One region of the Pantoea sp. X-Soil-TKNS-1279 genome, then DNA from elsewhere that is predicted to be linked to it. Evidence: predicted binding sites of a transcription regulator. Region 1 holds the regulator's gene; each other region holds the start of a gene.
The links. Region 1 encodes PhoB, which activates phosphate uptake and scavenging genes when phosphate is short. Its sites were predicted from a motif close to CTGTCATAAAACTGNCNNAT; they were not measured.
Positions count from the first base shown of each region.

Region 2: a site for PhoB is predicted at 962-981, ahead of serA (phosphoglycerate dehydrogenase). Genes of this name have one in related genera too.
Region 3: a site for PhoB is predicted at 1,164-1,183, ahead of pitA (inorganic phosphate transporter PitA). Genes of this name have one in related genera too.

Region 1 covers NZ_AP035948.1:1,073,022-1,075,296, reverse strand. The annotation lists gene phoR (phosphate regulon sensor histidine kinase PhoR) at 1-459, opposite strand, end outside; gene phoB (phosphate response regulator transcription factor PhoB) at 474-1,163, opposite strand; gene sbcD (exonuclease subunit SbcD) at 1,360-2,275, shown strand, end outside.
Region 2 covers NZ_AP035948.1:3,499,615-3,501,889, reverse strand. The annotation lists gene AC6I8N_RS16355 (LysR family transcriptional regulator ArgP) at 1-64, opposite strand, end outside; gene rpiA (ribose-5-phosphate isomerase RpiA) at 224-883, shown strand; gene serA (phosphoglycerate dehydrogenase) at 1,163-2,275, shown strand, end outside.
Region 3 covers NZ_AP035948.1:4,072,873-4,075,147, reverse strand. The annotation lists gene pitA (inorganic phosphate transporter PitA) at 1-1,013, opposite strand, end outside; gene AC6I8N_RS19100 (BaiN/RdsA family NAD(P)/FAD-dependent oxidoreductase) at 1,255-2,275, shown strand, end outside.

The DNA.
Region 1 (2,275 bases):
GGAGAATTCAGGATAGCGCAGCAAGTTGAGGATGTTCTGACCATTGTCTTCCGGCCAACGCAGGCCGAGATGCTGTTGCGCCAGGCCATTACACCAGAAAATGATACCCTCTTCGGTGGTCAGCACCACCGCATCCGGCAGCGATTCCGCACCGCTGCGAAAGCGTTTGATCAGGTTGCCCAGCTCGCGACGACGACGACGGTTACGCAACTGCATTTGATACAGCCCGTAAAACAGCGGTTCCCAGCTGGCGCGTCCACCGGGCGGCGTCATGGATCGATCAACCCATAACCAATGGGAGAGTCGCATCAGGTTCCAGAAATGCCACAACAGCAAACCCAAGACCGCGATCAGCAGCAGCCAGGGGAGATAGCCAAATACCAGACCTAAAATCAGTGCCGGCAGACAGACCAGCACCAGTTCGGTCAATAATCTCTTCCAGGAGAGTCGTTCCAGCACGGTAAAGACTCCGTTTAGTAGCGAGCAGAGAAACGATACCCTGTTCCGCGTACGGTTTGTACCATGCGATCGTGGCCGGAGACCTCCAGCGCTTTACGTAAACGACGGATATGCACATCGACAGTACGATCTTCGACATACACATTGGTGCCCCAGACATGGTTCAGCAGTTGTTCGCGGCTGTAAACGCGTTCCGGGTGCGTCATAAAGAAGTGCAGCAATTTGTACTCAGTCGGTCCCATCTCCAGCGGCGTGGCTTCGGACATCACGCGATGTGATGACGGGTCGAGGCTCAGTCCCTGCATCTCAATCACCTCTTCCACCGCCATCGGCGAAATACGCCGCATCACCGCTTTGATACGCGCCATCAACTCTTTCGGGGAGAACGGTTTGGTGATGTAATCGTCAGCGCCCACTTCCAGACCGCGTACACGATCTTCTTCTTCGCCACGCGCCGTCAGCATCATCACCGGAATATCGCGCGTCATGGCTTCACGTTTCAGGTGCTTGATAAACTGGATACCGCTACCGCCGGGTAACATCCAGTCCAGCAAAATCAAATCCGGCCAGGGTTCGATGAGCTTCCCTACTGCGCTGTCATAATCTTCCGCCTCAATCGGCTGGTAATCGTTCTGTTCCAGCACGAAACATAACATTTCACGGATGGGAGCTTCGTCTTCCACAACCAAAATGCGCTTAGCCATTATTACTCCTGCTGATATGACGGCTGTCACTGGGATTTGCGGCGTCATTATGCGTCAGTTTTATGACACTTTTATGAAAAACCCAACCCTGGAAATTTAGTGGAAAAACAGAAATGTGACAGCCGTGAGGCGTTTTTTTTGCTTTCGTGGTGAAGTCGTTATAATTCCCCATCGCTTTTTCTGGCAGGGAGCATCCATGCGCATCATCCATACGGCAGACTGGCATCTGGGCCAGTTCTTTTATAGCAAAAGTCGCGCTGCTGAACATCAGGCATTTCTCGACTGGCTGCGCCAGCAGATTGACCAGCATCAGGTGGATGCGCTGATTATCGCCGGTGACCTGTTTGATACCGGCTCACCGCCAAGCTATGCGCGTGAAATGTTTAACCGCTTCGTGGTGGCGTTGCAGGCCAGCCGCTGCCAGTTGATCGTTCTGGCAGGGAACCACGATTCGGTGGCAACGCTCAATGAATCACGCGAACTGCTTGCCTGCCTCAACACGCAGGTGATCACCAGCGCTACGCCGCAGGGCGAGCAGCAGGTGCTGACCCTGAAGCAGCGCGACGGTACGCCAGGCGCGCTGCTGTGCGCCATCCCTTATCTGCGCCCGCGCGATATTTTGCGCAGCCAGGCCGGGCAGTCCGGGCGGGAAAAACAGCTGTCGCTGCTGGAAGCCATCGAACAACATTATCAGCACTGCTTTGCCGCCGCAGAGGCGCAGCGCGCAGCACTCGGGGGCAAACTGCCGATTATCGCCACCGGCCATCTCACCACCGTCGGCGTAACCAAAAGCGACTCGGTGCGTGATATCTACATCGGCACCCTCGATGCCTTTCCGGCGCAGGCATTCCCTGCGGCGGATTACATCGCACTCGGCCATATTCACCGAGCACAACGCATTGCTGACAGCGATCATATTCGCTACAGCGGTTCGCCCATTCCACTCAGCTTTGATGAGTTGGGCCGCGACAAGAGCGTGTTTCTGCTGGAGTTCAGCACCGGCCTTGATGCCGTGACGCCGCTGACCATCCCGCTGTTCCAGCCAATGCAGATGCTGAAAGGATCGCTGGCGGATATCGAACGGCAACTGGCGCTGCTCAAAGAAAAAGAGG
Region 2 (2,275 bases), 1.9 Mb from region 1:
CAAAGCCGCGTTCACGAATCACAGCATCCAGCGCCTGAAGCGTTCGATAATCCGGGCGTTTCATTGTTGTTCTCTCTCGTTCAGGATGGAGGGTACTATGCCACAAAAAATCAAAAGATGGTTTTTGTGCACTGAGTTACAAAGCCTTTAACAGCCGCGCTTTTTTACGCCGCCTTGTTTTATACTACGCGCACCTCGTTGTCGCACAGGTTTTAAACATACCATGACCCAGGATGAACTGAAAAAAGCGGTAGGTTGGGCAGCACTGCAATATGTGCAGCCGGGCACCATTGTTGGCGTTGGCACCGGTTCGACCGCTGCTCATTTTATTGATGCGTTAGGTTCGATTAAGCATCAAATTGAGGGCGCAGTTTCCAGCTCGGAAGCCTCAACGCAGAAACTGAAATCCCTCGGCATTCATGTGTTTGATCTCAATGAAGTGGATTCGCTCTCGGTATATGTCGACGGTGCTGATGAGATCAATCCGCAGATGCAGATGATTAAAGGCGGCGGCGCGGCGCTGACGCGTGAGAAAATTGTCTCCGCCGTGGCTGAGAAATTTATCTGTATTGCCGATGCCTCGAAAGAAGTGGATGTATTGGGCCACTTTCCGCTGCCGGTTGAAGTGATCCCGATGGCGCGTTCCTATGTGGCGCGTGAACTGGTGAAATTGGGCGGCCTGCCAGAATATCGTCAGAACGTGGTGACCGATAACGGCAACATTATTCTCGACGTGCACAATCTACGCATCCTCGATCCGATCGCGCTGGAAAAAGCCATCAATGCGCTGCCTGGTGTGGTGACGGTAGGGCTTTTTGCAGCACGCGGCGCTGATGTCGCGCTGATCGGCACTGCTGATGGCGTAAAAACCATTACCAAATGATCTGTCCGGCGCTGTTGCAGCGCCGCTTATTTCCATACGCAAAACATCTTTTCTTCGTATGCTGAAATTCGGTGACTTATGTCACAAAACAGTCATCAACAGCAGGTTCATTCTTCGCTCTGTACGCATATCCCGATTTTGTACGGCATTGTGCTGCCGTAGCGCTGACGCGTGCTGAGGTCGAGGCAATCGATTGTCTTGCTGCAAACGAATTTTTTGATATTTTGACAGAAGGCTGGCTTATGGCAGCCCTCGTTGAATTCTGAATAGGGTCGGGAAATGGCAGAGTTATCACTGGAAAAAGACAAGATTAAGTTCCTGCTGGTGGAAGGTGTCCATCAGAGTGCGCTGGATAACCTGCGCGCAGCAGGTTACACCAACATCGAATTCCACAAAGGTGCACTGGATGCGGAGACGCTGAAGTCCTCCGTTCGTGACGCACACTTCATTGGTATCCGTTCCCGTACCCAACTGACCGAAGAGATTTTCGCTGCGGCTGAAAAACTGGTTGCGGTTGGCTGCTTCTGTATCGGCACCAACCAGGTTGACCTGAATGCAGCAGCAAAACGTGGCGTGCCGGTGTTTAACGCCCCGTTCTCCAACACCCGTTCGGTTGCCGAACTGGTGATTGGTGAAATGCTGCTGATGCTGCGTGGCATCCCGGAAGCGAACGCCAAAGCGCACCGCGGTATCTGGAATAAAATTGCAGCGGGTTCCTATGAAGCTCGTGGCAAGAAGCTGGGTATCATCGGCTATGGCCACATCGGTATGCAGCTCGGTGTGCTGGCGGAAAGCCTTGGCATGCATGTGTTTTTCTACGATATCGAGAACAAACTGCCGCTGGGCAACGCCACACAGGTGCGTCACCTGTCTGACCTGCTCAACATGAGTGATGTGGTCAGCCTGCACGTACCGGAAACCCCATCAACGCAGAATATGATCAGTGCCGCTGAACTGGCGCTGATGAAGCCAGGTGCGCTGCTGATTAACGCCGCACGCGGTACGGTGATTGATATTCCGGCGCTGTGCGATGCCTTGTCCAACAAACATCTGGCGGGTGCGGCGATTGACGTGTTCCCGGTGGAGCCGGCGACCAACAGCGATCCGTTCAATTCACCGCTGTGTGAATTCGATAACGTGATTCTGACGCCACATATCGGTGGTTCGACGCAGGAAGCGCAGGAAAACATCGGTCTGGAAGTCTCTGGCAAGTTGGCGAAGTATTCTGACAACGGTTCAACCCTGTCTGCTGTTAACTTCCCGGAAGTGTCGTTGCCGATGCATGCCGCCAGCGCCAGTCGCCTGTTGCACATCCACGAAAACCGTCCGGGTGTACTGACCGCCATCAACCAGATTTTTGCCGAGCAGGGCATCAACATTGCCGCCCAGTAT
Region 3 (2,275 bases), 1.3 Mb from region 1:
CTGCGCTGGTCTGGTGTCAGGTCACTGTAGCTTTGCAGATTGTTCAGTAAGCCCTGAGCTCGCTGAATCGCTGGCAGCGCACGGGCGCTATCGCAGTGGAATTCATGCGGGCCATTGATGGACTCTTCTGGCGCAGGCACCGCAGGCGGCACCATCTGCACAATGTGCGTCAGGGTTTCGCTGTGCTGCTGGTAGTACTGCTCCAGATGGTTGACGGCATCACGGGTACGGGTGATGTCATAACCGGAGGCATTCATGTTGACCACGAAACCCGCAGGTGCGACACCAATCAGCACCAGCATGATCAGGCCAATGCCTTTCTGACCATCGTTCGCACCGTGTGAATAGCTTACGCCAATGGCGGAAACAATCAGGGCGATACGCGTCCAGAATGGCGGCTTTTTCTTGCCGTCGATTTTCTCGCGATCGGCTGGCGTCATATGAATACGCGAGCGTTTCTTGGTGCTGCTCCAGTAGCGGCGCAGCAGGAAAATCAGGCTACCGGCAATCACCAGACCGACAATCGGCGACAGGATCAGGGAAAGGAAGATATTCAGAACTTTTGGCAGGTTGAGCGCATCAACCACCGACGTTCCGGTCATCAGAGCATTGGTCAGACCGATACCAATAATGGCACCAATCAGGGTATGGGAGCTGGACGCCGGCAGGCCAAGATACCAGGTGCCGAGGTTCCAGATAATCGCAGCCAGCAGCATGGAGAACACCATAGCCAGGCCGTGAGCTGAACCAACATTTAATAGCAGATCGGTGGGGAGCATATGAACAATGGCATAGGCCACGCTCAAACCGCCCAGCAAAACACCGAAAAAGTTGAAAACACCTGCCATCACAACCGCCAGCTGCGCCCGCATCGCACGGGTGTAGATAACTGTCGCGACCGCGTTGGCTGTGTCGTGGAAACCGTTGATTGCTTCGTAAAACAATACAAACAGCAGGGCAAGAACCAATAACAGGCCGGTACTCAGGTCAAGACCAGCAAACAGATGTAGCATAAACGTTACGCCATTTTGGAGGACATGAACGCGGCGCATTATCCGCGACAACGTGCTGTATGGGAAAGGGAAATATAGTCTTTTTTTGTCTTAATGTTGCCAGTCACACGCCTAAACAAGGGAAAAATGCCGAAATATGAGTCATTTACAATATGACATATTTACGGCATTTTTTTGACGCTGGCGTCAAAGAGGACAGAACACTACAATCAGCGCCTTTCGGGTGAAGTGAGAAAAAGCAGTGGAAAAGTTTGACGTTATCATTGTTGGCGCGGGTGCTGCGGGCATGTTCTGTGCTGCACAGGCCGGACAGCGTGGCCTGCGTGTGCTGCTGCTTGATAACGGCAAAAAAGCGGGCCGCAAAATTCTGATGTCGGGCGGCGGGCGCTGCAACTTCACCAATATGTACACCGAGCCTGCGGCCTACCTCTCCCATAACCCGCACTTTTGTAAATCTGCGCTGGCGCGCTATACCCAGTGGGACTTTATCGATCTGGTCAATCGTCACGGCATCGCATATCACGAGAAAACGCTGGGCCAGTTGTTCTGTGACGATTCGGCGCAGCAAATCGTGGATATGCTGCTGGCCGAGTGTGAAGCCGGACAGGTGACGCTCCGGTTGCGCAGCGAAGTGCTGAGCGTGCAGCGTGACGACGCAGGCTACACCCTGCAACTGAACGGCATGACGGTGCAGGCGGAGAAGTTGGTGATCGCCAGCGGTGGCTTATCGATGCCGGGGCTGGGAGCTTCACCGTTCGGTTATAAAGTGGCGGAGCAGTTTGGTTTGAAAGTGTTCCCGACGCGCGCTGCGCTGGTGCCTTTTACTCTGCATAAACCGCTGCTGGAACAATTGAACACCTTATCCGGCGTGGCGTTACCCACCACCATCACTGCGCAGGATGGCACCTTATTTAAAGAGGCGTTGTTGTTTACCCATCGCGGTTTATCTGGCCCGGCGGTGTTGCAAATCTCCAGTTACTGGCAGCCCGGCGAGTTCGTGACGGTGGATTTATCCCCGGCAACGCCGCTGGATGGGTTTATTAATATCCAGCGCGACGCCCATCCGAATCTCAGCCTGAAAAACAGCCTGGCGAAAATTTTGCCGAAGCGCCTGGTGGAAGTGTTGCAGGCGCTGAACCAGATCCCTGACGTCACCCTGAAGCAGCTCAACAGCAAGCAGCAGGGCGAACTGGTGCAAACCCTGCATCAGTGGCGGGTACAGCCAAACGGCACCGAAGGCTACCGCACGGCTGAAGTGACGC